Regions from separate parts of the Streptomyces sp. NPDC090045 genome, predicted to be linked through region 1. Evidence: riboswitches for the same ligand, from Rfam matches in the RefSeq annotation. Region 1 holds a riboswitch; each other region holds the start of a gene.
The links. Region 1 has a riboswitch for thiamine pyrophosphate ahead of thiC (phosphomethylpyrimidine synthase ThiC). Riboswitches for the same ligand answer to the same signal wherever they lie in the genome.

Region 1 (9,683 bases):
ACATCACCGAGGACTTGAAGGTGATGGTGGTCTTCTCCCCGCCGGAGAGCTGATCGGAGAGCCGAGCGCACCGGGCGGCTGAGGGTCGGGGTCCGGATTCCCCTAAGGGGCCGGTCAGGGGAGTCCGGGGGCTCGCGGGCCCCGATCCGGGGCCGTGGCCTCCTAGCATCGAGAGCAGGAAGTCAAGGACGAGGAAGAGGTCGAGGACATGGACGGCATCCGAGAGACGTTCGCAGGCATGCCCTGGTGGGTTAAGTGGGTCGCCGTTCCGCTGCTGGCGCTGTTCGTGTTCGGCGGTGTGATCACCAGCATCCTGACCGTGCTGATCGGCGTCGTCTTCAAGGTGCTCCTCTTCATCGGCCTCGTCGCCGGTCTGGTGTTCGTCGTGAAGAAGGTCGGCGGAGGCCGTACGAAGTCCTCCTCCGGCGACTGGTAGAGCGCGGCGGGGACGCGCCCGCCGGGGCCGCGATTGGGCCAGGTGAGGGAACGCGAGGCACTAAACCGCTCACACCCCCGGAACCGGCGGATAGAGTGGCAATCTGCGCCGGTCCCTGGGCATCGAAAGCCGGTACTGCCGCTCTGACCTGCGGTGATGCTAACGAGCCGCCGAGTACGACCCCCAGGAGACACGGCATGCGCGGGGGCGGCCCCCGCAGGGCGGGCCTCCCCGATGGCCCGTCGCCACGCCTGGGGGTGAGCTTTGTCTCCGGTTCACAACGCCGGTGTGCCGACGCTGATCGGCTCGGTCCAGAGGGCGCTGAGACTGCTCGAAGCAGTCGGGTCCCATAGTCAGGGAGCCCCGGCGAAACAGCTCGCGCGCGAGGCCGGGCTCCCGCTCCCCACCGCGTACCACCTGCTGCGCACCCTCACCCACGAGGGATATCTGCGCAGGGAGGGCGGAGTCTTCGTCCTCGGTGACGCCGCGGGTCGGCTCGCCGGTGGGGGACTCCAGCAGAAACGTCGCAGCATGATCCTCGACTCCCTCGCGCACTTCCGCGACGCGGTCGGGGCACCCGTCTACTTCGCGGTCTACCGCGAGGGTGAGATCGAGGTCGTGGGCGTCTCGGACACCCAGGCCAGTCCGGCCTGCGAGGAGTGGGCCGACTTCCGTGCGACCGGCCATGCGCACGCCATCGGGCAGTGCCTGCTCGGACAACTCGACGAGAAAACGCGCAAGGACCATTACGACCGATATCCGGTCGAGGCGATCACCGCTTATACCGTGCGGGATCTCCGGTCGCTCGAGGACCGGATCGGAGCCCTCGGTCGAATGCAGCCAGTAACCGAACGCCAGGAATATGCCCTCGGCACGGTCTGCGCGGCCATCCCCATCACAGCGGGCGATACCGCCGCAACCATGGCCATTTCTCTCCCCTTGCACCAGGAAGATCGATTGCGCTATGTAGTCGATCGACTACGGAGTGAAGTAGGCGCGCTGTTGAGTACCCTCTCGTTCTCTATCAGTATCTGAAAACTCACTCCTTGTGATCTGCTAGCGCTTCCACCACTCTTGTCAAGAGGAGCCTGGGGGATCATTCCTGGCCACTTCCACTACAGCGGGGTAGGCAATGCGCGAGTCGGTACAGGCAGAGGTCATGATGAGTTTCCTCGTTTCCGAGGAGCTCTCGTTCAGGATTCCGGTGGAACTCCGGTACGACGCCCGTGATCCCTACGCAGTCCGCCTGACCTTCCACCTTCCCGGAGACGCGCCCGTGACCTGGGCGTTCGGCCGGGAGCTCCTCCTCGACGGCATCAACAAGCCGTGCGGTGACGGCGACGTGCACATCGCCCCCACCGATCCGGAGGAGCTGTCCGACGTCCACATCCGGCTGCAGGTCGGCGGCGACCGGGCCCTGTTCCGCGCCAGCGCGGCGCCGCTCGTCGCGTTCCTCGACCGCACCGACCGGATCGTTCCGCTCGGACAGGAGCGGAACCTGGGCGACTTCGAGGAGAACCTCGACGAGGCGCTCGGCAAGATCCTGGCGGAGTCGAAGCAGAACGAGCAGAACGCGGGCTGACGCACGCGTCCACGCTCATCCGCCCCTCCCCATCGGGCATCCCCTTCAGCGCTTGCGCCGCCGGCCCCGGCCGCCGCGGACCGGCCCCGCGGCCGGCGCGACGTCCGGGGATCCCGGCCGGTCCGCGGAAACCACCAGCGAGGCCAGCGCCGTCGTCACGGGGACCGAGGCCACCAGTCCGATCGAGCCCACGAGGGTCCGTACGATCTCCACCGCGACCAGCTCGCTGTTGGCCACCGAGCCCATGCTGCTGTTCGCGATCGAGAACAGCAGGAGCAGGGGCAGTGCGGCGCCCGCGTAGGCCAGCACCAGTGTGTTGACCACCGACGCGATGTGGTCGCGGCCGATCCTGATGGCCGCCCGGTACAGGGCGCGCGACCCCATCGAGGGGTCCGCCTGGTGCAGTTCCCAGACGGCCGACGTCTGGGTGACCGTCACGTCGTCGAGCACGCCCAGCGATCCGATGATGATGCTGGCGAGCAGCAGACCGCTCATGTCGATGTCCGGGTACAGCCCGTGGATCAGCCCGGTGTTGTCGTCCGTGTTGCCGCTGAGGGACGCCCAGTCGATGAACACCGAGCCCAGCAGGCCGATCAGCACCAGCGAGACGAGGGTGCCGAGGACGGCGACCGAGGTGCGGGCGGTCAGGCCGTGGCACATGTAGAGCGCGATCAGCATGATGGCGCTCGCCCCGACCACCGCGACGACGAGGGGGTTCGAACCCTGCAGGATGGCCGGGAGGATGAAGAGCGTCAGGACGCCGAAGCTGACGATCAGCGCGATCAGTGCGAACAGCCCGCGCATCCGCCCGACGAGGACGACCGCGAGCGCGAAGATGCCGGCCAGCACCGCCAGCGGCATCTTGCGGTTCACGTCGATCACCGAGTACTGGAGGTCGCGGGGGGCGTCGGGCGCGTAGGCCACGACCACCTCCTGGCCGTCCGTCAACTGCCGCGGCGCACCCGGCTGGACGACCTCCACGAAGGTGCGGCCCTTGTCCGGACCGGTGCCGATCTCGACGGTGGCCTTCTTGCACTCGCCGGTCTGCGCGGCCTGGGCCTCACGGCCCTCGGGGGTGGTGGGGTTCGCGGTCGTCGGTACCTGAGCGGCGTTCACCGATTTGCAGTCGACGTGTTCGAGGGAGACGACCTTGCCCTGCTGGGTCTGCCGGTCGAAGCCCACCCCGGTGCGCTCGTGGGCGGGGGCGCCGCCCGGCCAGAGCACCACCATGCCGATGAAGACGGCCGTGGCGAAGGGGATCAGTACGGCCGCGATGACCTTGCGCAGGTGCTTCGAGACGGGAGCCGCCGGGCCGTGCCCGTGGCTGTGACCGTGGCCGTGGGAATGACCGGCGGAAGGGCCGGCGGAGGGCCCGGACGAGTGCCCGGCGGAGTGCCCCGGGCCGTCGTGCGCGTGGCCGTCGTGGCCATGGGGCTCAGTGGGCTCGTTGGGGGGCTGCGGCGAGGACGTCACCAGCAGATCATCGCAAGAGATGAGGGGGCCCACTGTTCAGCACGCCATGGATGACGCTAGCGTGGGGGCTACTTTGCACAACGCGGGAGCTCGGAGCACCGGGCTGAGAGGACGCTGATCACCGTACGCGCATCACGGATGCGTACGGGAAGAGGCTGCGTCGACCGCCGAACCTGTTACCGGGTAATGCCGGCGTAGGGAGATCAGGTCTCATGACCATTCAGGACGCACGCACGCCTGCCGTCAGCCAGGACGCCGACGGCCAGACCGAGCGCCAGCCCGGCTGGCACAAGGGCTACGTGGCGGGCTCCCGCCCCGACATCCGGGTGCCGGTCCGCCAGGTCCACCTCACCAACGGCAAGGACGTGACGCTCTACGACACGTCCGGTCCGTACACCGACCCGCAGATCGAGACCGACGTCCGCCGGGGCCTCGCCCCGCTGCGCGAGAACTGGATCATCGGCCGCGGCGACACCGAGGAGTACGCGGGCCGTCCCGTGCGCCCCGAGGACGACGGCATCAAGCACACCTCGCCGCGCGGTGGCCTCAAGAACCTCGACGCGGTCTTCCCGGGCCGCCCGCGCCAGCCCCGCCGGGGCCGTGGCGGCGCCGCCGTCACGCAGCTCGCGTACGCCCGCCGGGGCGAGATCACCCCGGAGATGGAGTACGTCGCGATCCGCGAGAACGTCTCTCCCGAGGTCGTCCGCGAGGAGATCGCCGCAGGTCGCGCCGTGCTTCCGGCGAACGTGAACCACCCCGAGATCGAGCCGATGATCATCGGCAAGCGGTTCCTGGTGAAGGTCAACGCCAACATCGGCAACTCCGCGGTCACCTCCTCCATCGAGGAGGAGGTCGACAAGATGACCTGGGCGACCAAGTGGGGCGCCGACACGGTCATGGACCTCTCGACGGGCCGCAACATCCACACCACCCGCGAGTGGGTGCTGCGCAACTCCCCCGTCCCGATCGGCACCGTGCCGCTCTACCAGGCGCTGGAGAAGGTCGACGGCCGCGCCGAGGACCTGACCTGGGAGATCTACAAGGACACGGTCATCGAGCAGGCCGAGCAGGGCGTCGACTACATGACGGTCCACGCCGGCGTGCTGCTCCCGTACGTCCCGCTGACCGCCCGCCGCAAGACCGGCATCGTCTCGCGCGGCGGCTCGATCATGGCCGCGTGGTGCCTCGCGCACCACAAGGAGAACTTCCTCTACACGAACTTCGAGGAGCTCTGCGAGATCCTCGCGACGTACGACGTCACGTACTCGCTGGGCGACGGCCTGCGTCCCGGCTCCATCGCGGACGCCAACGACGCCGCGCAGTTCGCGGAGCTGAAGACGCTGGGCGAGCTGAACACGATCGCCAAGCGGCACAACGTCCAGACCATGATCGAGGGCCCGGGCCACGTCCCGATGCACAAGATCAAGGAGAACATCGACCTCCAGCAGGAGATCTGCGAGGAGGCGCCGTTCTACACGCTCGGCCCGCTGACCACGGACGTCGCGCCCGCGTACGACCACATCACCTCGGGCATCGGCGCCGCGATGATCGCCTGGTGGGGCACCGCGATGCTCTGCTACGTCACGCCCAAGGAGCACCTGGGCCTGCCCAACCGCGACGACGTGAAGACCGGCGTCATCACGTACAAGATCGCGGCGCACGCCGCCGACCTGGCCAAGGGGCACCCCGGCGCCCAGGAGTGGGACGACGCCCTGTCGGACGCGCGGTTCGAGTTCCGCTGGGAGGACCAGTTCAACCTGGCCCTCGACCCGGACACGGCCCGCGAGTTCCACGACGAGACCCTTCCCGCCGAGCCGGCCAAGACCGCGCACTTCTGCTCCATGTGCGGCCCGAAGTTCTGCTCGATGAAGATCTCGCAGGACATCCGCCGCGAGCACGGCGGCGACCTGAAGGCCGACGAGATCCAGGCGGGCATGGCGGAGAAGTCCGCCGAGTTCGCGGCCTCCGGCAACCGCGTCTACCTGCCGCTGGCCGACTGACCCCCACGGTCCGTGTGAGCGGCGGAGGCTCCCGTCCGGGCTTCCGTCGCTCATCGCGCGCGGAGGTCACTCCGGGCGGTTGTCCGGACCGCCGAAGTCCGGGCTGGTGAAGTCCGGGGGTGTGTAGCCGGGGCGGGGGCTCTCCGAGGGGGAGCCCGGGCTGGTGAAGTCGGGACGGGTGTATCCCAGGTTGGGGATGCGCCCGGCCGCCGGCGTTCTGGGGGTCGGGAAGCCCGGCCCCGCACTCGGGTCGGCCAGGGCGTCCCGCAGGAACGGCATGATGCCCCGCTCCAGCAGCGCGTGCCGCCAGGCCTCGCGGGCCCGCGCCACCTCGTCGGGTACGGCCTCGGTCTCGTCCGCCACGACTTCGGTCGCGCTGTTGCGGACGGCCGTCACCAGCAGCCCGATCACCGCGAAGAGCAGCGCGGCCACGGTGAGCGCGCCGAACAGCCAGCCCGCCGTCAGCATGGTTTTCGCGAAGGCCGGTTCGGGCTCGATGAGCTTGAGGCTGTAGCCCACGAGCAGGAAGATCAGCATGGCGGTGCCCGCCAGGACGGGCGCGAGGACCGCGACCACGGCGCCCGCTCCCGCGCCGCCGCCCATGCCCTGCACGCCGTCCTCGTCCCCCGCGGCGCCGGGTGCGGACAGCACCTCGTCGCGTCGTTCCCCGCGGACCTTCACGTAGTGGCCGTACTCGGCCGCGGCCGCGGCCGCCAGCAGTGCGCTGGCCCCCTGGGCCATGGTGCGCAGCTGTTCGGCGTTCAGACGTTCGCCGAGGGTGGCGAGCTCGGGCCGTTCGTTCGCGGTGCGCAGCGCCTCGTCGAGGAGGCGGTCGAACTCCGGTCGGTCTTCGGTCAGCAGGTGCGGAGCGCTGGTCATGTGCATCCCCCGATACTCCGTAGAAGCCGGTATCCCCGCGTAGAACGGGGCGCCGGCACAAACGGAGGAGAGCCTGCTACGGATAGAGCGATGGTAGAGCGCCCGCACCACGCCGTGACAGGGGCTTTGCCGAAATACCCCCGTGGTGACAAACCTCAGTCGTTCAAGGGGAGCTGTACGACGAGCAGCTTGCCCGCCATCGTCACCCCACCGTCCATCGCGATGGCGAGCCCTTCCGCGTACACGTGCGGGCCGTCCACGGCCTCCGGGCCGCGCGACTCGTCCCCGTCCTCGGTGCCCACCTCGCCGAGCAGGTACGGGATGGGGCTGTGCCCGTGCACGACGCGGCTGCCGCCGTAGGTGTCGAGCAGTTCGCGTACGGCCTGCGGACCGGTTCCCTCGTCGCGGAAGGCGAACCGCTTGGTGAACTTGCGGAAGAGGTCCCAAGTGATGTCGGCGTCGCCCCGGTTGAGGAGCTCGTGGATGGTGTCGTTGACGTCCTCGATGGAGTCGCCGTAGTCGAGGTAGGCCGTGGTGTCGGAGTGCAGCAGCAGGTGGCCCTCCTCCAGGACGGCCGCGTCCAGCCGCGACATCCACTGCAGGTGTACGTCCTGCAGGCGCTCCATGTCGGAGCGCTGGCCGCCGTTGAGGAGCCACGCGGCCTGGAAGGTGGCGGTGCCGGCGCCGGAGACGACGGGGGTGTCGCCGAACCGCTTGGCGCCGATCAGCAGCAGCTCGTGATTGCCCATCAGGGCCTTGCAGTAGCCGCCGGCGGCCGCGGCCTCGGCGGAGAGCCGCATGACGAGGTCGATGACGCCGATGCCGTCGGGGCCGCGGTCGGTGAAGTCGCCGAGGAACCAGAGCCGGGCGTTGCCGGCGGACCAGCGGCGCTCCGCGTCGATGAGGCCCTGGGCGTGGAGTTCGGTGACGAGCTCGTCGAGGTAGCCGTGGACGTCGCCGACGACGTAGAGCGGGCCGGGGCCGTCGGCCGCGGCCTCCTGCGGGACGTACTGGACCTGCACGGTGTCGCCGGGGCCGCCGAGGGCACCGCGGCCGATGATCGGCAGGTCGCGGTGGGTCGGGGTGTAGCCCTCGAAGTCGTCGTCCTCGGGGGTGTGGCTCGTCGCGTGCACGGGATGCGAGGCCGGCGGTGCGGCGGGCGGCGTGGCGGGCGGTGCGGCCGGCGCCGGCGCGTAGCCGGGCTGCGGGGGCACGGCCGGTGTGCCGTCGTCGTAGTACGCCGGGTACTCGCCGTAGACGGGAGCCTCACCGGGATGCCCGGTGGATGCGGCGTACGCGGCGGGTTCGGTGACTGGAACCCGGAAGTCCCGCAGCGTGTCCGTCCGCATCGCGGGTCCCTGACCGGCCCCCTGAGTCATCGACCCCTCCACCACCGTCGCGCTGCCGTACACCTGCGGACCCTCCTGACCTCCGGGGAGGAGGGTCCGTGATGTCGTGCGCCCATCATAGGAATGCGGCTCGCGCTCTGTGACGCACCAGGGGTGGTGAATCCTTTGCGGAGCCGATCGTTCCTACCGCTTTCTACCGATATAGGTGTTGCTGAAATGCTCGGCCGGTTCGCCGACAGGCCGACCGGACGGTCTGGCGGTCAGTCCTTGGCCGGGGAACGCGGTGGGCTGACGGTCGTTCGCGGCTGCCTGCGCTGCGACGACGTACGGATGATGAGCTCGGTCGGGACCACCTGTTCGACGGGTCGTCCGGTGTCCACTCCCTCGATCGCGTCGATGAGCAGCTGCACGACGGCAGTGCCGATGCGGCGCGGTTTGAGGGAGAGGGTGGTGATGGGCGGCTCGGTGTTGGCGTAGACGGTGGACTCGCTGCAGCAGACGAGCAGCAGGTCCTCGGGGACGCGCAGGCCGTAGCGCCGGGCGGCGGCGAGCAGGTCGGTGCCGTTGGGGTCGAAGAGCCCGTAGACGGCGTCGGGCCGGTCGGGGCGGGCGAGGAGCCGGTCGGCGGCGACGGCGCCCGCGCACGGGTCGTGGGCGGGGTAGGACTCGTAGACGGGGTCCTGGCCGACGCGCTCGCACCAGTTGAGGTAGGCGGTGGTGGAGAGCCGGGTGTACGTGTCGGTGGTGGTGCCGGTCAGCAGCCCGATCCGGCGGGCGCCGGCGGCGGCGAGGTGGTCGAGCAGGCCGAGTACGGCGGCCTCGTGGTCGTTGTCGACCCAGGCGGTGACGGGGAGGGAGCCTGCGGGGCGGCCGTCGGAGACCACGGGCAGACCTTGGCGGACCAGTTCGGTGACGACGGGATCGTGGTCGGAGGGGTCGATGACGACGGTGCCGTCGAGGGCGACGTTGGACCACACGTCGTGGCGGGAGGTGGCGGGGAGGATGACGAGGGCGTAGCCGCGGGCGAGCGCGGCGGAGGTGGCGGCCCTGGCCATCTCGGCGAAGTAGGCGAATTCGGTGAAGGTGAAAGGTTCATCCCCGTACGTCGTCACGGTCAGGCCGATGAGGCCCGACTTGCCGGTACGGAGGGTGCGGGCGGCGGCCGACGGGCGGTAGCCCAGCCGGTCGGCCACCTCGCGAACGTGGCGGCGGGTGGCGTCGGGCAGCCGTCCCTTTCCATTGAGCGCGTCGGAGACGGTTGTGATGGAGACGCCCGCCGCGGCGGCCACGTCCCTGATGCCGGCCCGGCCCTGTCGGCCGGCGGCCCGCCGGGTGGTCTCGGTCCGGCTCACCTGATGCTTCCCTGCTGCTGTCATGGCGAGCCGATAGTAGGGCTCGGTGGGGTGGGTGGTCCGGGTGCATATGCACCCGTTGACAGGCACGATTCTGCATGGTTCGCCACCCCCAATGACCTTGGAAATAAAGGTATTTGGTCGCTGAGAGTGAGGGTGGGGCTTGTCGGCGGGTCCGGGCATGCCAAAACGGTGTGGTCTCGGGACGGTCTCAACTCACCTGCACGAGGGACGCGCGCCACGGCGCAGGCCACCGGCGCGCGCATATATGCGCGCGCTCCCCCGCATTCCAGGCGCCCCCATTCTCGGAACGGCGGAATCCTCATAAGGTGAGCAGTATTGAGTCGACGGCGACGTCGTACGGGACGGTCGAGGAGGACCTGCGGTGAGCGAGAAGAGCCCGAAGCTGCGCGCCGAGCTGGACGGCATTCCGACGTACAAGCCCGGGAAGCCGGCCGCCGCGGGAGGGCCCGTCGCGTACAAGCTGTCGTCGAACGAGAACCCGTACCCGCCGCTGCCGGGGGTGCTGGAGACCGCGGTCTCGGCGGCCGGCAGCTTCAACCGGTACCCCGACATGGCCTGCACCGGCCTCGTGAACGAGCTCGCCGAGCG
Region 2 (9,683 bases), on a different contig from region 1:
GGCCGGGGGCCCCGGAGCCCGCGGAGCTGCTGAACCTCGCGGAGAAGGCCGTCCAGGGGCTGCGGGAGAGGCTGTTGTGGCAGGAGGTGCGCACCCCGGCCGATGTCGAGGCGGCGACCGGTGCGCTGGGGGGCGCGGTGCCGCCGCCCGCCCTCGCGGGGGCCGGCGGCCGACTGCTCCACCCGGCCAACACCACGGCCGTGCCCGGGCTCTACCTGGCGGGCGGCTGGGCGCATCCCGGCGGCGGGCTGCCGCACGCCGGGATGACCGGGGCCCTGGTGGCCGGGCTGATCGTGGAGGGCGCGGAGTTCCGCGGCTCGCAGTGACCGCTGCGCGCAGCGGTGGGCGGACCGGTCCGCGGACCGGTCCGCGCGGGGTTCAGTAGCGGTACTGCTCGTACTCGCCGGGCTGGGAGTACGGGTACTGCTGCGGCGGCTCGGCCTGCTCCTCCGCCGGGTAGGGCTGGCCGCCCCCGTCGGTGGACCGCTGCTGGGGGACCCAGACCCCGCCGGGCGGGGTGTCCGTGGAGTACTGCTGCTGCCCGTAGTCGGCGTACGCGGTGTAGTCGTACGGCTGGGGCGGGGCGACCCCGCCGCCGGTGCCGATGTACGGGTCCGAGTAGGCGGCGTAGACCTGCTGCTGGCCACCCGTCGGGTAGCCGCCGGAGTAGTCGTAGCCGCCGCCCTGGTTCTGCGGGTCGTAGTACGCCGCGTACTGGTGGGCGTCCTGTTCCGCCGTGGTGAACGGCGAGGCGAAGGCCGCCGTCTGTGCGGCCTCGGGGGCCTGCGCGAAGCTCTGTATCCCGTAGGACCCGGTGTCCTCGGGGACCGGCTCCGGGCTGTAGACCTCTTCGGCCGCGGCCCGGAACGGACGCTCGTCGGCCGCTCCGTCCGTGTCCTCGTAGGCGAGCTCTGTGACCTGGAGCGCCGGCTCCTGCGGGGCCGCGCCGCCGGATCGGCGCCGCCTGGACTGCCGTACGGGCTCCCCGCCGCGGCGCAGCGCCCAGCCGGCGACGAAGCCCTTGCGGAAGGAGAGCGTCACCAGGGTCTGGCCCAGGGCGAACGCCGCTGCGCCGGCCCCGATGACCGGAACCGACGGCAGCACCACCCCGGCGACCACGCCGAGGAATCCCGCGAAGGCGAGCAGGCGCCAGCGGAGCCGGGCCTTGTACTGCATCAGGACCTCGGCAAGCAGCCACAACGCGACGAAACCGAACGCGATGTAGAGGACCGTCATTCCCATGCATGGCCCCTCTCGGTACGGCCGCCGGCGCGGGAACGGGGGGCGGCCGTCAGGCCCGCTGGTGCAGGCCCAGGTTCTCGTAGATTTCGAGAGTCGCCGTGGAATTGTTCAGCGTGATGAAGTGCAGCCCCGGGACACCCTCGGACAGCAGCCGCGCGCAGAACTCCGTGGCGAACTCGATGCCAATGGAGCGTACAGCGGCCGGATCGTCCTTGACGGCGAGCATGCGCTCTTTCACATCCGCGGGGAAGGCCGCGTTGCTGAGTTGGGGCAGCCGGTCGAGCTGCTTGATCGCCACAACAGGCATGACCTCGGGGATGATCGGGGTCTCGCAGCCCGCCTTCTCGACGCTGTCGCGCAGCCTCAGATAATTCTCCGGATCGAAGAACATCTGGGTGATCGCGTAGTCGGCGCCCGCGCGGCACTTGTCCACGAAGTGCCGGATGTCCGTGTCCCAGTCCGTCGAACGCGGGTGCATCTCGGGGAAGGCCGCGACGCCGACGCAGAAGTCGCCGGACTCCTTGACGAGGCGGACCAGGTCGGCGGCGTAGTGCACGCCCTCGGGGTGCGCCACCCACTCGCCCATCGGGTCGCCCGGCGGGTCTCCGCGGACGACGAGCATGTTCCGGATCCCCGCGTCGGCGAACTGCCCGATGACGTTGCGCAGCTCGGCGACCGAGTGGTCCACGGCGGTGAGGTGCGCGACGGGGGTCAGGGTGGTGTCCGCGGCGATCTCCTGGGTGGCCTTGACGGTGCCGCCGCGGGTGGAGCCGCCGGCTCCGTAGGTCACGGACACGAAGCTGGGGGATACCGCCTCGACCCGGCGCAGGGCGTTCCAGAGGTTGCGTTCGCCCTTCTCCGTCTTCGGGGCCCAGAACTCGAAGGAGTACGAGCGCCCGGACGCGAGGAGGTCGCGGACGGTGTGTGCACGGTCCGACCAGGTGGAAGCGGTACCAGAGGCCATGTGGGCAGGTTAGACGCGGCCGGCCGGTCGCCGAAGCGCTGTCCGCCTTTTGGACACGTTTTTGGACACTTGGGGGACTGCACCTGGTCAAGCGGGGCCGGACACGTTAAAGAGCGGCGCGCCGCCCTCTGTCCGGGCGGACAGGACTCAGCCGAGCCGGGCCCGGACGCGCTTGGCGAGGTCCGCGGCGGCCGCACCGGGGTCGGTGGCCTCGGTGAGGGCGCGGACGACCACGACGCGGGTGGCGCCGGCGTCCAGCACCTCGTCCAGGTTGGTGCTGTCGATGCCGCCGATGGCGAACCAGGGCCGGTCCTGCTCCAGCGAGGCCGCGTACCGGACCAGCTCCAGGCCGGGGGCGTGGCGGCCGGGCTTGGTGGGGGTGGGCCAGCAGGGGCCCGTGCAGAAGTAGTCCACGCCGGCTTCGGCGGCGGCCGCGTCCACCTCGGCCTCGGCGTGGCAGGACCGGCCGATCAGCACCTGCTCGCCGAGGATGGCGCGGGCCGCGGGGACGGGGATGTCGCCCTGGCCGAGGTGCAGGACGTCGGAGCCGATGGCATGGGCGACGTCGGCGCGGTCGTTCACGGCGAGGAGCTTGCCGTGGCGGCGTGCGGCCTCGGCGAACACCCGGAGGTGTTCGAGCTCCTCCCCCGCCTCCATGCCCTTGTCCCGGAGCTGGACGATGTCCACGCCTCCGGCCAGGACGGCGTCGAGGAACTCAGGGAGGTCACCCTGCCGCTTGCGGGCGTCCGTGCAGAGGTAGAGCCGGGCGTCGGACAGCTGCATGGGTGAACCCCCCGTGATGGAGGCGGTGTACGGGCGCGGGCCCGTACACCGCGGTGGAGCGAACTGCGGATCAGGTCAGAGGGCGAGCGCCTGAGCGCGGCGCTTCACCTCCGTGCCGCGATTCTCGCTCAGCGCCTGCACGGGAGTGCCGGGCAGGGTCGGATCCTCGGTGAAGAGCCACTCCAGGATCTCCTCGTCGGTGAAGCGGTCGTCGCGCAGCACGGTCAGCAGACCGACCAGGCCCTTGACGACCTTGTCACCGTCGATGAAGGGGGCCGGCACCTGCAGGGAGCGGTTCTCGCCCCGGCGTACGGCGATGAGCTGCCCTTCCTTGACCATCTGGCGGACCCGGGTCACCTCGATGTTCAGCTTCTCCGCGATGTCGGGGAGGTACAGCCACGAGGGGACAAGGGCATCGATCTTTGCGTCAATCTCGGTCACGGACACAAGCCTGCCATCTCGGCTCCGCCGCCGGTACCTGGGCAGCCCGTACGGGTCGCCCCCCGTACTGGGGCTCCGCCCCAGACCCCACGCCTCAAACGCCGGCGGGGCTGTATTTCAGCCCGTCCGGCGTTTGAGTGGGGGTCCCCCCGGACGAAGTCTGGGGGAGGGTCCGGGCGGAGCCCGGTCGGCCGTCAGGCCGAGGCCGATTTGAGCGGGGTTCCGGGGTCGCTGACCTTGGACGGGTCCAGCGGGACCGCCGTCTCGATCAGGCGGCGGCCCTGGGCCAGGTCGCGCGGCCGGCCCACCGCCAGCACCGCGACCAGCGCGCCGCCGCGCAGCCAGCACACCGACCAGGCCGCCCCGGCCGGGTCGCCCCGCCACAGCAGGGTGTCGGCCCCGCCGTGGTGTCCGGCGTACTGCACGAACCGCCCGAACTGCTCCGACCAGAAGTACGGCACCGGGTCGTACACCTGCGCCGACTCCCCGGCCCCGGCCCCGGCCCCGGCCCCGGCCAGGATGTTCGCCGCCACCGTCCGCGGCCCCTGGAGCGCGTTGTCCCAGTGGTGCACGAGCAGCCGCTTCCCGTACCGCCCGGAGGGGAAGGAGGCGCAGTCGCCGACCGCGTACACCCCGGGCAGGGAGGTGCGCAGGTGCGCGTCGGCGGTGACCGAGCCGTCGGGGCCCAGCTCCACACCGGTCCCGGCCAGCCATCCCGTGGCGGGCCGCGCGCCGATGCCCACGACGACCGCACCGGCCGGCAGGGCGCGCCCGTCCGCGAGCAGGACCCGGCCCTCCTCGATCCCGGCGACCTTCGCGCCGGTGATCAGCGCGGCGCCCGCCTCCTCGTACCAGCGCGCCATCGGCTCGGTGACCTCGGCGGGCAGCGCTCCCGCCAGCACCCGGTCCGCCGCCTCGACCACGGTCACCGCGCAGCCCGCCTCGCGGGCCGCGGTGGCGAACTCGGCGCCGATCCAGCCCGCCCCGACGACCACCGTCGACGGCGCGGCCGCCAGGACCGGGCGCAGCCGCGCCGCGTCGTCCAGCGTGCGCAGCAGGTGGACGCCCGGGACGCCCTCGGTGCCGGGCAGGGTCAGCGGCTCGGCGCCGGTCGCCAGGACGAGGACCTCGTACGGGACCGGGCCGGCCTCGGTGTCCAGCTCGCGGTCGGCGGCCCGGAGCCCGGTGACCTCCGTCCCCAGCCGCAGTTCGATGCCGAGCCCCTCGAAGTCCACGTCGAAGGCGGAGTCCTCGGCCTTGCCGAGCAGGACCGCCTTGGACAGCGGGGGCCGGTCGTAGGGCTGGTGGGGTTCGGCTCCCAGCAGGGTCAGGGGGCCGGCGAATCCCTGCTCGCGCAGGGCGACCGCGGTCTGCACGCCGGCCATTCCGGCGCCGACGATCACGACGCCGCGCTGATTGTGTTCCGTCTGCTCGCTCACCCGGCCACCCTAATCATCTGACGCTCTGTCAGGAATAGGTGCCGCCTTACCGGCCGTCCGGGGCCGGGATAGTCTGGCCACCGTACCTATCGCGGGAGTCCGGCGCACCGGGCTGAGAGGGAGGCTGGCCGGCCTCCGACCGTACGAACCTGATCCGGGTCATGCCGGCGAAGGGAGGGGCTGGACGCCCATGCACTCATCTCGGAACGGATCCGACGTCCTCGTCATCGGGGGCGGGATCATCGGCCTGGTCACCGCCTGGCGGGCCGCGGCGCGCGGGCTGCGCACCGTACTCGCCGACCCGGCACCCGGCGGCGGCGCCGCCCAGGTCGCGGCCGGCATGCTCGCCCCCGTCACCGAACTGCACTTCGGCGAGGAGGCCCTGCTGGGCCTCGGCCTCGCCTCCGCCGCGCGCTATCCGGAGTTCGCCGCCGAGCTCGCCGACGCGAGCGGCGGCATGGACATCGGCTTCCGCGCGTGCGGCACCCTCGCCGTCGCCCTCGACTCCGACGACCGGCTCCACCTGCGGGAACTGCACGCGCTGCAGCGCCGCTGCGGCCTGGAGTCCGAGTGGCTCACCGGCCGCGAGTGCCGCCGCCTGGAGCCCATGCTCGCCCCGGGCGTACGCGGCGGCCTTCGCGTGGACGGCGACCACCAGGTCGACCCGCGCCGGCTCGCGGCCGCCCTGCTGGCCGCCTGCGAGCGGGCCGGCGTGATCATCCACCGGGCCGCCGTGGAACGGCTGCTGGTCACCGCCGACCGGGCGGCCGGGGCCGCGCTCGACGACGGTACGGAGCTGCGCGCCGCCCAGGTGGTCCTGGCGGCGGGCTCGCTCAGCGGCAGGCTGGCGGGCGTACCGCCGGAAGTGCTGCCTCCCGTACGGCCGGTCAAGGGCCAGGTCCTGCGCCTGTCCGTGCCCCCGGCCTACGCGCCGTTCCTGTCCCGGACCGTCCGGGCGGTCGTCCGCGGCAGCCACGTCTACCTGGTGCCGCGCGAGAACGGCGAACTCGTCGTCGGCGCCACCAGCGAGGAACTCGGCTGGGACACCACGGTCACCGCGGGCGGAGTCTACGAACTCCTGCGCGACGCCCACGAACTGGTCCCCGGCATCACCGAACTCCCCCTCACCGAGACCCGTGCGGGGCTGCGCCCCGGATCCCCCGACAACGCCCCGCTGCTCGGCCCGACCGACCTGCCGGGCCTGCACCTGGCCACCGGGCACTACCGCAACGGGGTGCTGCTGACCCCGCTCACCGGCGAGGTGCTCGCCGAGCTGCTGGCCACCGGCGAAGTGCCGGAGATCGCGCGCCCCTTCACCCCCCGCCGGTTCTCCGCCGCACGTCAGGAGTCGTACGCATGACCCTTCCCGTCTCCGTGTCCCTCTCCGTCAACGGCGAGCCGCGCGAGGTCGCGGCCGGCACCACGCTCGACGCCGTGGTCGCGACCCTGACCACGGCCCCCTCCGGCGTCGCCGCCGCGCTCAACGAGACCGTCGTCCCGCGCGGGCAGTGGCCGGTCACGCCGGTCGGCGAGGGCGACCGGATCGAAATCCTCACCGCGGTCCAGGGAGGCTGAGCGCCATGGCGGACGACCTCTTCACCCTGGGCGGCCGGACCTTCTCCTCCCGCCTGATCATGGGCACGGGCGGGGCCCCGAGCCTGGACGTGCTGGAACGCTCCCTGGTCGCGTCCGGCACCGAACTCACGACGGTCGCGATGCGGCGCCTCGACCCCACGGTCCAGGGCTCCGTCCTCTCCGTGCTGACCAAGCTCGGCATCGCGGTCCTGCCCAACACGGCGGGCTGCTTCACGGCGGGCGAGGCCGTGCTCACGGCCCGGCTGGCCCGGGAGGCGCTGGGCACGGACTGGATCAAGCTGGAGGTGGTCGCGGACGAGCGGACCCTCCTGCCCGACGGCGTCGAACTGCTGGACGCCGCCGAGATCCTGGTGGACGAGGGCTTCACGGTCCTCCCCTACACGAACGACGACCCGGTGCTCGCACGGAAGCTGGAGGACGTGGGCTGCGCGGCGATCATGCCGCTGGGGTCGCCCATCGGCTCGGGCATGGGCATCCGCAACCCGCACAACTTCGAGCTGATCACGGAGCGGGCGTCGGTGCCGGTGATCCTGGACGCGGGCGCGGGCACGGCGTCGGACGCCGCCCTCGCCATGGAACTGGGCTGTGCGGCGGTGATGCTGGCCTCGGCGGTGACGCGGGCGCAGGAGCCGGTCCTTATGGCGTCCGCCATGCGGGACGCCGTCTCGGCGGGGCGGCTCGCCTTCCGCGCGGGCCGCATCCCCCAACGCCGCTTCGCCGAAGCCTCCTCCCCCACGGAGGGCCGCGCCGCCCTGGACCCGGAACGCCCGGCGTTCTGACCCGCGACTCTCCTGCCGGGGCTCCGCCCCGTACCCCGCTCCTCAATCGCCGGAGGGGCTGAAATTGCGCTCCGCGCCATCCAGCCCCGCGGGCACGTACAAGCCGACGCCGGCCACATCCAGCCCCGCCGGCGTTTGAGGCGCGGGGTCTGGGGCGGAGCCCCGGAACCATTACCACCGCCGCACCCTCCAGCCCCGCCGCACCCCTCCAGCCCCGCCGGCGATTGAGGCGCGGGGTCTGGGGCGGAGCCCCGGAACCTTTACCACCGCCGCACCTTCCAGCCTCGCCGCACCCCTCCAGCCTCGCCGGCGATTGAGGCGCGGGGGTCCGGGGGCAGGGCCCCCGGTAGCGGTGCCGCGCCCGGCCTGGACGTCACAGCTGCGCTGCAAGCCGGACCACCCAGGCGGGGGAGCCGCGACGCCCCAATAGAATCGCGGGGTGGATACGACCCTGGATGACCCCCTCGTCGGGCGCGTGCTCGACGGCCGCTACCGCATCGACGCCCGCATCGCGGCCGGCGGCATGGCCACGGTCTACCGGGCCGTCGACACCCGCCTCGACCGGGTTCTCGCCCTGAAGGTGATGCACCCGGCCCTCGCCGCCGACGCCGCCTTCGTGGACCGGTTCATCCGCGAGGCGAAGTCCGTGGCCCGGCTCGCGCACCCCAACGTGGTCGCCGTCTTCGACCAGGGCACGGACGGGCCGTACGTCTACCTCGCCATGGAGTACGTCTCCGGCTGCACCCTGCGCGACGTGCTCCGCGAGCGCGGCGCGCTCCAGCCGCGGGCCGCCCTCGACATCCTCGAACCCGTGCTCGCCGCCCTCGGCGCCGCCCACCGGGCCGGCTTCGTCCACCGCGACATGAAGCCCGAGAACGTCCTGATCGGCGACGACGGCCGGGTCAAGGTCGCGGACTTCGGGCTGGTCCGGTCCGTGGACTCGGTCACGAACACCACCGGCTCCGTCCTCGGCACCGTCTCTTACCTGGCCCCCGAGCAGATCGAGAGCGGCGTCGCCGACACCCGCGTGGACGTCTACGCCTGCGGTGTCGTCCTCTACGAAATGCTCACCGGCTCCAAGCCCCACCTCGGCGACACCCCCGCGCAGGTCCTCTACCAGCACCTCCACGAGGACGTCCCGCCCCCCTCCGCCACGGTCCCGGGGCTCCCCGTCGGGCTCGACGAGCTGGTCGCACAGGCCGCCGCCCGCAACGCCGACCTGCGTCCCCACGACGCCGCCGCGCTGCTCGGCCTCACCCGTGAGGCCCGCGCCCTGCTCACCGACGCCGAGCTGGACGCCGTACCGCCGCAGGCGCGCGCCGAGGAGCGGTCGTCCGCCGAGGACCGCACCGGGGTGATCCCGCGGCCGGTGGCCGCGCAGCCCGTGAACCACACCTCCCGGCTGGAGACGCTGCCGCCGCCGGCCGCTCCGCCCACGCACCGGCCGGCCCCCGCCGCGCGGCCGCGCCGAGGCCTGTTCCTCGTCATCGCCGGGGTGCTGCTCGCCCTCGGGGTGGGCACCGGTGTCTGGTACATCAACTCCGGCCAGTTCACCAAGGTCCCGAACCTGCTCGGCAAGACCGAGGCGCAGGCCCGCTCCCAGCTGTCGGCGGCCGGGCTCGGCGTGAAGGGGATCGACCGGAAGTTCAGCGACGCCTTCGACCGCGGGACGGTGATGAACACCGATCCCCCGGGCGGCCGGCGGATCCGCGGCAACGGCGCGGTGACCCTCACCATCTCCCGCGGCCCCGAGGTCGTGGCCGTGCCCAACCTCAAGGGCCGGCCCCTGGAGGAGGCCACGGCCGAGCTGACCAGGTCCGGACTGGCCCCGGGCATCGTCACGCAGGCCTTCAGCCAGGACGTCGCGCAGGGCTCGGTGATCTCCACCGACCCGGTGGGCGGCGAGAAGCGGGCGCCGGACACGGCGGTCTCGCTCGTCGTCAGCAAGGGCCGCCCGGTGCCCGTCCCGGCGGTGACCGGGCTCCCCGTCGAGCAGGCGAAGGCCGGCCTGGAGGCACTGGGACTGAAGGTGGTGACGGCCCCCGAGCAGGTCAACTCCCCCGCGGCGGCCGGTACGGTCGCCAACCAGTCGATCGGCGCCGGCACCCAGGCCGCGGCCGGCGACACGGTCACACTGACCGTGTCAAAGGGCCCGCGTCTGCTTCCGGTGCCGAACGTGACCGGCCAGGAGGTGGACGCGGCCCGCAAGGCGCTGGAGGCCGCCGGCTTCAAGGTGAAGGTGGACCGGCCGCTGATCTCCTTCAGCAACACGGTGGACTCCCAGTCGGTGCTGGGCGGACTGAACGCTCCCGAGGGCACCACGATCACCATCCGGACCAAGGGGCTGTAGGCGGCAGTGATGCGCAATCCAGTGGGCGGGCACGTCCCCGTAGCCGGCGGCCTCGCCAAGGTCGGGCTGGCCTACGCCCGCGAGATGGG
Region 3 (9,683 bases), on a different contig from region 1:
GACCCCACCCAGCACGGCAAGGGCGCCATGGACGCCCGGATGGAACTGGGCATGTACCTGGCCGGGCTGATCGAGGAGCGCCGCAAGAACCCGGGCGACGACATGCTGTCCCAGCTGGCGACCGGTGACGGCCCGGACGGCTCGATGACCACCATGGAGGCGCTCAGCACCTCCGCGCTGCTGCTGATCGCGGGCCACGAGACCACGGTCAACCTCATCACCAACGGCATGCTGACCCTGCTGCGCCACCCGGACGTCCTCGAGCGGCTGCGCGAGGACCCGGACCTGTCGGTGCCGATCGTCGAGGAGCTGCTGCGGTACGAGCCGCCCGTGCAGCTGCTCCCCCAGCGCACCACCCTCTCCGACATCGAGGTCGCCGGCGTCACCATCCCCAAGGGCGCCTCCCTGTGGCTGATCCTGGCCTCCGGCAACCGCGACCCGAAGCGGTTCGAGAACCCGGACCGCTTCGACCCCGACCGCAAGGACATCCAGCACCTCGGCCTCGGCAGCGGCATCCACAGCTGCTTCGGGGCGCCGCTGGCCCGCCAGGAGGCCCAGCTCGCCCTGAGCGAACTCGCCCGCCGGCTGGAGAACCCCCGGCTGCTGGAGGACCCGCCGCCGTACCGTCAGAACGCGGTCCTGCGCGGTCCGCGCCACCTGCCGATCGCCTGTGACGGCATCCGTCCCTGACCCGGGACCGTCTAGCGGGTGCCGGCCACCGGGAGGACGACGACCTCGGACGGGGTGAAGGTCACCGCGACCCGGTCCCCCGCGGCCGGCGCCCCCTCCAGCCCGCACTCCGCCTCCAGGACCGGCCCCGCCTCGGGCCGCAGCAGCAGGGCGACGTGCGTGCCGCGGAAGGTGCGGGACACCACCTCGCACCGCAGGCCGGCCGCGCAGAGCACCACCCCCGCCGGGCGGATCAGCAGCCGCTGCTCCCCCTCGGGGGACCCCTCCGGCACCGGGACCTTGCCCCAGGGGGTCCCGGCCGCCGTGCCCGAGACCACGGCCGGGACCACGTTCTCGAAGCCGAGGAACCGCGCCACGAACTCCGACGCGGGCCGCTGCCACACCTCCAGCGGGGTCCCGGCCTGCGCGATCCGGCCGTCCCGCATCACCACGACCCGGTCGGCCAGTGCGAAGGCCTCCCCCTGGTCGTGCGTGACGGCGAGCACCGTCGTGCCCAGCCGGGCGAACAGCTGTTGGAGCTCCACCACGAGCCGCTCCCGCAGCCCGCGGTCCAGCTGTCCCAGCGGTTCGTCCAGCATCAGCAGCCGCGGCGACGGCGCCAGCGCCCGGGCCAGCGCCACCCGCTGCTGCTCGCCGCCCGACAGGGAGGCCACCGCCCGCCCCTGGGCCCCCGGGAGCCCGACCAGTTCCAGCAGTTCCGCGACCCGGGCCGCGTACCCGGCCCGCCCGCCCCCGCGCATCCGCAGGCCGAAGGAGACGTTGGCGCCCACGTCGCGGTGCGGGAAGAGCTGGTGGTCCTGGAACATCAGGCCCACGCCCCGCCGGTGCACGGGTACGCCGGCCTGGTCGTCCCCGCCCAGCAGCACCCGGCCCGCGGACACCTGCTGGAGCCCGGCGACGACCCGCAGCAGCGTGGACTTCCCGCTCCCGCTCGGCCCCAGTACGCACACGATCTCGTGCTCGGCGACCGCGAGGTCCACGGAGTCGACGACCGCGCGCTCACCGAACCGGACCGACACCCCTTCCAGCTGAAGCAGGGTCATCAGAACTCTCCGGAGGTCTTGTCGGGCCGCAGTCGCTCCAGCACCAGCAGGGACACCGCGCACACCAGCATCAGAATCGTGCTCAGGGCCATCGCCTGCCCGTAGTTCATCTCGCCGGCCCGCCCCAGCAGCCGTGCCACGGCCACCGGCAGCGTCGGCTGGTCCGGCCGCGCGATGAAGACGGTCGCGCCGAACTCCCCCAGCGACACCGCGAAGGCGAATCCGGCCGCGATCAGCAGCGCCCGCCGCACCAGCGGCAGGTCCACCTCCCGCCAGGCCCGCAGCGGCGACGCGCCGAGCACGGCCGCCGCCTCCCGCAGCCGCCCGTCCACGGCGCGCAGGACCGGCAGCATGGTCCGTACGACGAAGGGCACGCCCACCAGCGCCTGCGCCAGAGGCACCAGGATCCACGAGGTCCGCAGGTCCAGCGGCGGCTCGTCCAGGGTGATGAGGAAGCCGAAGCCCACCGTCACGGCGGACACCCCGAGCGGCAGCATCAGCAGCGCGTCGAAGCCGCGTACGAAGGGGCCCGCGCGCCGGGTCAGTACCGCGGCCGCCAGCCCCCCGATGAACAGGGCGATCGCGGTGGCGGCGAGGGCGTACTGGAGGGAGTTCCAGATCGCCTCGAGCGGCGGCACCAGGAAGGTTCCGCCGCCGGCGCCCGCGTCCTGCAGCGCCCGGTAGAAGCCGAAGCCGTATCCGCCGGGGACGTCGAAGGACCGCTCCACCAGCACGGCCAGCGGCGCCACGATCAGCAGCGCGATGGTCGACAGGACCCCACCCAGCAGGGAGCGCTGCGCCCAGCCGCGCGGCCGGTGCGTGGTCCGGCCCGGGTCGACGAGCCGCAGCGCGGTCTCGCGCCGGCGCACGGTCCAGGCGTGCAGGGCGAGGATCGCGCCGATCGCGGCGAACTGCACCATCGTCAGCACGGCGGCCGTCGACAGGTCCAGGAGCTGCGCGGTCTGCCGGTAGACCTCCACCTCCAGGGTGGAGTACGCGGGCCCGCCCAGGATCAGTACGACGCCGAAGGAGCTGAAGGTGAACAGGAAGACCATCAGCGAGGCCGCGGCCACCGACGGGGCCAGCGCGGGCAGCGTCACGCGCCGCCAGGCGGCGAACCGGCCGGCGCCCAGCACCCGGGCGGCCTCCTCCTGGCGCGGATCGAGCTGCGCCCACAGCCCGCCGACGGTGCGGACGATGACCGCGTAGTTGAAGAAGACGTGCGCGAGGAGGATCGCCCAGACGGTGGTGTCGAGCCGGACCCCCATCGTCTCGTCCATCAGCCCGCCGCGTCCCAGCAGCGCGAGGAAGGCGGTGCCGACGACCACGGTCGGCAGCACGAAGGGAACGGTCACCACGGCCCGCAGCAGTTGCTTGCCGGGGAACTCGAAGCGCGCGAAGACGTACGCGCCGGGGAGCGCGATCAGCAGCGTGAGCACGGTGGAGGCGAGCGCCTGCCAGGTGGTGAACCACAGCACGCCGGCGATGTCGGGCCGGGTCAGCACCTCGCCGATCCGGCCGAACTGCCAGCCCTCGTCCGTCTTGAGGCCGCGCCCGACGATCGAGGCGACGGGGTAGGCGAAGAACAGTCCGAAGAAGGCCAGTGGCACGGCCATCAGGGCGAGCCGTACGGCGGTCGCCCGGCCGCGCCCACGGGGGCCGGGGCCGGGCGCGGCGCCCCCCGACGCCGCGCCCGGCTCCTTGGTACCGCTTACTTCACGACGAGCGCGGTCCATGCCTTGACCCACTGCTCACGGTTCTTGGCGATGGTCTCGGGAGCCACGTTCTCCGGCTTCTCGACCACCACTCCGTGCTTGGTGAACAGCTCCGGCAGGGCCGCGTCCTTCGTCACGGGGTTCACGAACATCTGCAGCGGCATGTCCTCCTGGAACTTCTTGCTGACCAGGAAGTCCAGCAGGGCCTTGCCGCCCGGCTCGTTCTTCGCCCCCTTCAGCAGGCCCGCGAACTCGACCTGGCGGAAGCAGGTGCCGGTGGAGACGCCCGTCGGGGCCTCGGCCGGCTGCGGCTCGCCGTACAGCACCTCGACCGGCGGGCTGGAGGCGTAGGAGACGACCAGCGGGCGGTCGCCCTTGGCCTTCTTGCCGCCCGCGGAGCCGGAGAAGCGCTCGTTGTAGGCCTGCTCCCAGCCGTCGACGACCTCGACGCCGTTGGCCTTGAGCTTGCTCCAGTAGTCCTTCCAGCCGTCCTCGCCGTACTTGCCGACGGAGGCGAGGAGGAAGCCGAGGCCGGGCGAGGAGGTCGCGGCGTTCTCGGTGACCAGGAGGTTCTTGTACTCCGGCTTGATCAGGTCGTCCAGCGTCTGCGGCGGGGCGATCTTCTTGTCGGCGAAGTACGCCTTGTCGTAGTTGACGCAGATGTCGCCGGAGTCGACCGGGGTGACCCGGTGCTCCTTGTCGAGGACGTACTCGGGCTTCACCTCGGCCAGGCCCTTGGCCTCGTACGGCGTGAAGATGCCGTTGTCGAGGGCGCGCGAGAGGAGGGTGTTGTCCACGCCGAAGAAGACGTCGCCGCGCGGGGAGCCCTTGGTGAGGATCTCCTGGTTCAGTGCCGCGCCCGCGTCCCCGGACTTCAGCACCTTGACGGTGTAGCCGCTCTGCTGCTCGAACTCCTTGAGGACCGTGTCGGTCACGTTGAAGGAGTCGTGGGAGACGAGCGTGACGGTCTTGGACTTCGGGGCGTCGCTCGCGCCCGCGGTCTTGTCCTCGGCGTCGCCGCCGCCGCAGGCGCTGAGCGTGGTGACGCCCAGCGCGGCCGCGAGTGCGACGCCCGCCAGCTTCTTGGTGGTGCTCATTGGTGAATTCCTCCTGGGATGTCCAGGAGAAGACGCGGCCCTGCCCGGCGCTCTACGCGAGCGGACGCCGGGCAGGGCGCAACAGCAAGAGTGGTGACCGAACTTCCTACCCCGAATGACCGGGGCGAGGTTCAGAGGGTCTGCGGATGACGGATACCGCACTCTCAGCGCTGTGGCGCTCCCCTGTCGGAATATGAAATTGGTTCGGCCACAGGGTACCCCGTGGCCGAATCACGTCGAACAGAAGCGGAACCTAGCGCTCCGAGGCGGCGAGCTGGCCGCACGCGCCGTCGATCTCCTGGCCGCGGGTGTCCCGTACGGTCACCGGCACGCCGTGGCGGGCGATGGCCTCGACGAAGGCCTTCTCGTCCTCGGGGCGCGAGGCGGTCCACTTCGAGCCCGGCGTGGGGTTCAGCGGGATCAGGTTGACGTGGACGCGCTTGCCCTTGAGCAGCTTGCCCAGCAGGTCACCGCGCCAGGCCTGGTCGTTGATGTCGCGGATCAGGGCGTACTCGATGGAGATCCGCCGGCCGGACTTCTCCGCGTACTCCCAGGCCGCGCCGAGCACCTCGCGGACGTTCCAGCGGGTGTTCACGGGGACCAGGGTGTCGCGCAGCTCGTCGTCGGGCGCGTGCAGCGAGACGGCGAGACGGCACTTGAAGCCCTCGTCGGCGAACCGCAGCATGGCCGGGACCAGGCCGACGGTGGAGACCGTGATGCCGCGCTGCGACAGGCCCAGGCCATCGGGCTCGGGGTCGGTGAGCCGGCGGATGGCGCCGACCACGCGGTTGTAGTTGGCCAGCGGCTCGCCCATGCCCATGAAGACGATGTTCGACAGGCGCGCCGGGCCGCCCGGGACCTCGCCGTCGCGCAGCGCGCGCATGCCGTCGACGATCTGGTGCACGATCTCGGCGGTGGAGAGGTTGCGGTCGAGGCCCGCCTGGCCGGTGGCGCAGAACGGGCAGTTCATGCCGCAGCCGGCCTGCGAGGAGATGCACATGGTGACCCGGTCGGGGTAGCGCATCAGCACGGACTCGACGAGCGTGCCGTCGTGCAGCTTCCACAGGGTCTTGCGCGTGGTGTCGTCGTCACAGCTGATGTGGCGGATGACGTTCATCAGATCGGGGAGCAGCTCCTGCTGGAGCTTCTCGCGCGACCCCGCCGGGATGTCGGTCCACTCGGCCGGGTCGTGCGCGTAGCGCGCGAAGTAGTGCTGGGAGAGCTGCTTGGCCCGGAACGGCTTCTCGCCGATCGCGGCGACCGCCTCGCGGCGCTCGGCCGGGGTCATGTCGGCGAGGTGCCGGGGCGGCTTCTTGGCCCCGCGAGGGGCGACGAAGGTGAGCTCTCCCGGAACGGGGCGGGCCATGGCAGGTACTCCTTGTAAGACGAAAGGCGCGCCGCAGAAGCAGCGCGCCTTTCAAGAGTAACCGCCCGGCGTCACACGCCGCCTTTTCGCAGGTCAGCCCGTGCCCACGAAGGCCGCCAGCAGCAGCCAGACCACCGGCGCCGTCGGCAGCAGCGAATCGAGCCGGTCCATGATGCCGCCGTGGCCCGGCAGCAGGGTGCCCATGTCCTTGATGCCCAGGTCCCGCTTGATCATCGACTCGCCGAGATCGCCCAGGGTGGCGCTGACCGCGACCGCGAGGCCGAGCAGCAGGCCCTGCCACCAGGCGCCGCCGTCGATCAGGAACTCCATGCACAGCGCGCCGGCCGCCATCGCGAAGGCCACCGCGCCGAACAGTCCCTCGCGGGTCTTTCCGGGGCTGATGCGCGGCGCGAGCTTGTGCTTCCCGAAGCGCCAGCCGACCGCGTAGGCCCCGGTGTCGCTGACCACGGTGAGGAGCAGGAAGGTGATCACGCGCTCGGCGCCGTCGTCGGCGGTGAGCAGCATCGCGACGAAGGTGGCCAGGAACGGCACGTAGAACGCCGCGAAGGCGCCCGCGGTGACGTCCTTGAGGTAGTCCTCGGGCGGTTCGGTCATCCGCCACACCAGGACCGCCAGCACGGTCAGGGCCATGGCGACCCAGGCGCCCTCGGCCCCCCGGACGTAGCCGGCGATGACCATGGCCGCGCCGCCGACCGCGAGCGGGACCAGCGGGGCCTTGATGCCCTTCTTCTCCTGCAGCCGGGAGGTGAGCTCCCACAGGCCCACGACGACGGCGACGACGACGACGCCGACGAAGACCGCCTTGACGATCAGCAGCGAGGCGAAGATCACCGCGCCGAGGCCGACGCCGACCCCTATGGCGGCGCGCAGGTCCCGGCCCGCGCGCTTCTTCGGCGGCGGGGGCGAGGCGTCCTGCGGCTGCGGGGCATGCGGAGGCGGGGGGCTGGGCATGGGCTCCTGCGGCGGCGTATCGGCGCGGAAGAGGGGGCCGCCGTCCAGGGCGGCCCCCCGATCGCGTGCTTCCCGGTCGTCGAAGTCACGGCCGGCGGCATCGGGCACGATGGGCATGGGCCGAGTGTGCGGGCCCACCTGCGCATCGTATGCGGGACCCGCCGGAACCGGCTCCGGCTGCCAGGAAGTGTCGTTCATCAGACTTCGAGGAGCTCGGCTTCCTTGTGCTTGAGGAGCTCGTCCACCTGCGCGACGTACTTCGCGGTGGTGTCGTCGAGCTCCTTCTCCGCGCGACGGACCTCGTCCTCGCCGGCTTCCTTGTCCTTGACGAGCTTGTCGAGGGCGTCCTTGGCCTTGCGGCGCACGGCGCGGATGGAGACCTTGGAGTCCTCGGCCTTGGTGCGGGCGACCTTGATGTACTCCTTGCGGCGGTCCTGCGTCAGCTCGGGGAAGGTCACCCGGATGATGCTGCCGTCGTTGCTCGGGTTGACACCGAGGTCGGAGTCGCGGATGGCCTGCTCGATGTTGCGCAGGGCGCTCTTGTCGAACGGGGTCACGATCGCCATGCGCGGCTCGGGCACCGAGAAGGACGCGAGCTGGTTGATGGGCGTGATGGCACCGTAGTAGTCCGCCACGATCTTGTTGAACATCGCCGGGTGCGCACGGCCGGTGCGAATCGCGGCGAAGTCTTCCTTGGCGACGACGACGGCCTTTTCCATCTTCTCCTCGGCCTCGAGGAGGATCTCTTCGGTCACCACGTGCTCCTGCATGTCTTGAATGGATGGTTCAGGCGGGCGGGGCCGGCGGGGCCGGTCCGGGCTCGGTCCGGCGGCGGACCGCTCAGGCCCGGGTTTCCTGGTCGCTGACGAGCGTGCCGATCTTCTCACCCTTGACGGCGCGCGCGATATTGCCCTCGGCGAGCAGCTCGAACACGAGGATCGGCAGCTTGTTGTCGCGGCACAGCGTGATCGCGGTGGCGTCGGCGACCTTGAGGTCGCGGGAGAGGACCTCGCTGTACTCCAGCGCGTCGAACTTGACCGCGTCCGGGTTCTTCTTCGGGTCGGAGTCGTAGACCCCGTCGACGCCGTTCTTGCCCATGAGCAGGGCCTCGGCGTCGATCTCCAGGGCACGCTGGGCGGCCGTGGTGTCGGTGGAGAAGTAGGGCATGCCCATGCCCGCGCCGAAGATGACGACGCGGCCCTTCTCCAGGTGCCGCACGGCACGGAGCGGGATGTACGGCTCCGCGACCTGGCCCATGGTGATGGCGGTCTGCACGCGGGAGTCGATGCCCTCCTTCTCCAGGAAGTCCTGGAGTGCGAGGCAGTTCATGACGGTTCCGAGCATGCCCATGTAGTCGGACCGTGCCCGGTCCATGCCACGCTGCTGGAGTTCGGCGCCGCGGAAGAAGTTGCCGCCGCCGATCACGACGGCGATCTCCGCGCCGTCGCGGACCACCGCGGCGATCTCGCGCGCGATGGCGTGGACGACGTCGGGGTCGACGCCCAGTCCTCCGCCACCGGAGAAGGCCTCGCCCGACAGCTTCAGCATGAAGCGGCGGCCCTTCTTGTCCTGGTCGCTCTTGTCGTCGGATGCGGTGTGGGGGTCCACGCCCTGATTCATGGAGATCTCCTCGTGCACATACGAAGAAGGCCATTGCCGGTGGGTCCTTGCGGTTCCCTCTACGGCAATGGCCTCCTCGTCAGATCTGCGATCGTCCTGCGCAAGCACGGACGACTGCCTCAGACCCTACCGGGGTCCGGTGTCCGTCGCGTACGGACGGACTCAGATGCCGACCTTGATGCGCGAGAAGCGCTTCAGGGTGACACCGGCCTCGTCCAGAACCTTCTGGACGGACTTCTTGTTGTCCAGCGCGTAGGCCTGGCCGAGCAGCGTGGCGTCCTTGAAGAAGCCGTTGACGCGACCCTCGACGATCTTCGCGATGGCAGCCTCGGGCTTGCCCTCCTGGCGGGTGACCTCTTCGGCGATGCGACGCTCGGACTCGACCTTCTCGGCCGGAACGTCCTCGGCGGACAGCCACTGCGGGGCGAACGCGGCGATGTGCTGCGCGACGCCGCGGGCGACCTCGGCGTTCTCCTTGTCGAGCTCGACCAGGACGCCGATCTGGAACGGCAGGTCGGGCATCGTGCGGTGCATGTACGCAGCCACGTAACCGCCGGTGAACTGCGCGAAGCGGTCCAGGACGATCTTCTCGCCGAGGTTGGCGTTGGCCTCGTCGACGAAAGCGGTGACGGTCTTGCCGGGCTCGATCTCGGACGCGAGCAGCGCCTCGATGTCGGCCGGGGAGGTGGCGGCCACGTGGGCGGCCAGCTGGTTGGCGACGGCCAGGAACTTCTCGCCCTTGGCGACGAAGTCGGTCTCGCACTTCAGCTCGACGATGACACCGGAGGTGTTGTCGTCGGCGATGAGGGAGACGACCGCACCGTTCTCGGCAGAACGGCCCTCGCGCTTGGCGACGCCCTTCTGCCCCTTGATGCGGAGCGCTTCCTGGGCCTTCTCGACGTCACCGTCGGCGTCCACGAGCGCGTTCTTGCAGTCCAGCATGCCGGCGCCGGTGAGCTCGCGGAGCTTCTTGACGTCAGCGGCGGTGTAGTTCGCCATGAGTCTGTGATTCTCTCTCGAAGTCGTAGATCTACGGGTGAACGGCGGAGGCGCCGCGCCCCAGGCGCGGCTCCCCCGCCGTCATCGTCCGTGCTGTGAGTGCCCGGCGCGTGAACGCCGGGCGCTCTCAGTGGGTCAGGCCTGCTCGGCGTCGGCGGCCGGGGCCTCAGCCTCGGCGGCC

Region 2: linked by a shared signal. The riboswitch ahead of thiO (glycine oxidase ThiO) and the one ahead of thiC (phosphomethylpyrimidine synthase ThiC) in region 1 are both predicted to bind thiamine pyrophosphate.
Region 3: linked by a shared signal. The riboswitch ahead of ACIPYQ_RS36800 (thiamine ABC transporter substrate binding subunit) and the one ahead of thiC (phosphomethylpyrimidine synthase ThiC) in region 1 are both predicted to bind thiamine pyrophosphate.

What each region holds. Positions count from the first base shown of each region.
Region 1 covers NZ_JBIVFA010000006.1:276,383-286,065, forward strand. Annotated here, with positions in the region: gene ACIPYQ_RS18875 (cupin domain-containing protein) at 1-53, shown strand, start outside; gene ACIPYQ_RS18880 (DUF5326 family protein) at 209-436, shown strand; gene ACIPYQ_RS18885 (IclR family transcriptional regulator) at 734-1,471, shown strand; gene ACIPYQ_RS18890 (SsgA family sporulation/cell division regulator) at 1,569-2,018, shown strand; gene ACIPYQ_RS18895 (YibE/F family protein) at 2,064-3,491, opposite strand; TPP riboswitch at 3,564-3,709, shown strand; gene thiC (phosphomethylpyrimidine synthase ThiC) at 3,704-5,491, shown strand; gene ACIPYQ_RS18905 (hypothetical protein) at 5,558-6,376, opposite strand; gene ACIPYQ_RS18910 (metallophosphoesterase) at 6,526-7,749, opposite strand; gene ACIPYQ_RS18915 (LacI family DNA-binding transcriptional regulator) at 7,980-9,095, opposite strand; gene hisC (histidinol-phosphate transaminase) at 9,457-9,683, shown strand, end outside.
Region 2 covers NZ_JBIVFA010000001.1:885,398-895,080, reverse strand. Annotated here, with positions in the region: gene ACIPYQ_RS04105 (phytoene desaturase family protein) at 1-326, shown strand, start outside; gene ACIPYQ_RS04100 (hypothetical protein) at 379-1,242, opposite strand; gene metF (methylenetetrahydrofolate reductase [NAD(P)H]) at 1,292-2,206, opposite strand; gene thiE (thiamine phosphate synthase) at 2,354-2,989, opposite strand; gene ACIPYQ_RS04085 (Rv2175c family DNA-binding protein) at 3,065-3,430, opposite strand; gene ACIPYQ_RS04080 (NAD(P)/FAD-dependent oxidoreductase) at 3,625-4,869, opposite strand; TPP riboswitch at 4,951-5,062, shown strand; gene thiO (glycine oxidase ThiO) at 5,060-6,229, shown strand; gene thiS (sulfur carrier protein ThiS) at 6,226-6,444, shown strand; gene ACIPYQ_RS04065 (thiazole synthase) at 6,450-7,244, shown strand; gene pknB (Stk1 family PASTA domain-containing Ser/Thr kinase) at 7,684-9,594, shown strand; gene ACIPYQ_RS04055 (deoxyribonuclease IV) at 9,604-9,683, shown strand, end outside.
Region 3 covers NZ_JBIVFA010000020.1:87,127-96,809, reverse strand. Annotated here, with positions in the region: gene ACIPYQ_RS36815 (cytochrome P450) at 1-690, shown strand, start outside; gene ACIPYQ_RS36810 (ABC transporter ATP-binding protein) at 702-1,733, opposite strand; gene ACIPYQ_RS36805 (ABC transporter permease) at 1,733-3,349, opposite strand; gene ACIPYQ_RS36800 (thiamine ABC transporter substrate binding subunit) at 3,445-4,545, opposite strand; TPP riboswitch at 4,631-4,740, opposite strand; gene rlmN (23S rRNA (adenine(2503)-C(2))-methyltransferase RlmN) at 4,799-5,911, opposite strand; gene ACIPYQ_RS36790 (phosphatidate cytidylyltransferase) at 6,005-7,081, opposite strand; gene frr (ribosome recycling factor) at 7,081-7,638, opposite strand; gene pyrH (UMP kinase) at 7,724-8,503, opposite strand; gene tsf (translation elongation factor Ts) at 8,666-9,502, opposite strand; gene rpsB (30S ribosomal protein S2) at 9,638-9,683, opposite strand, start outside.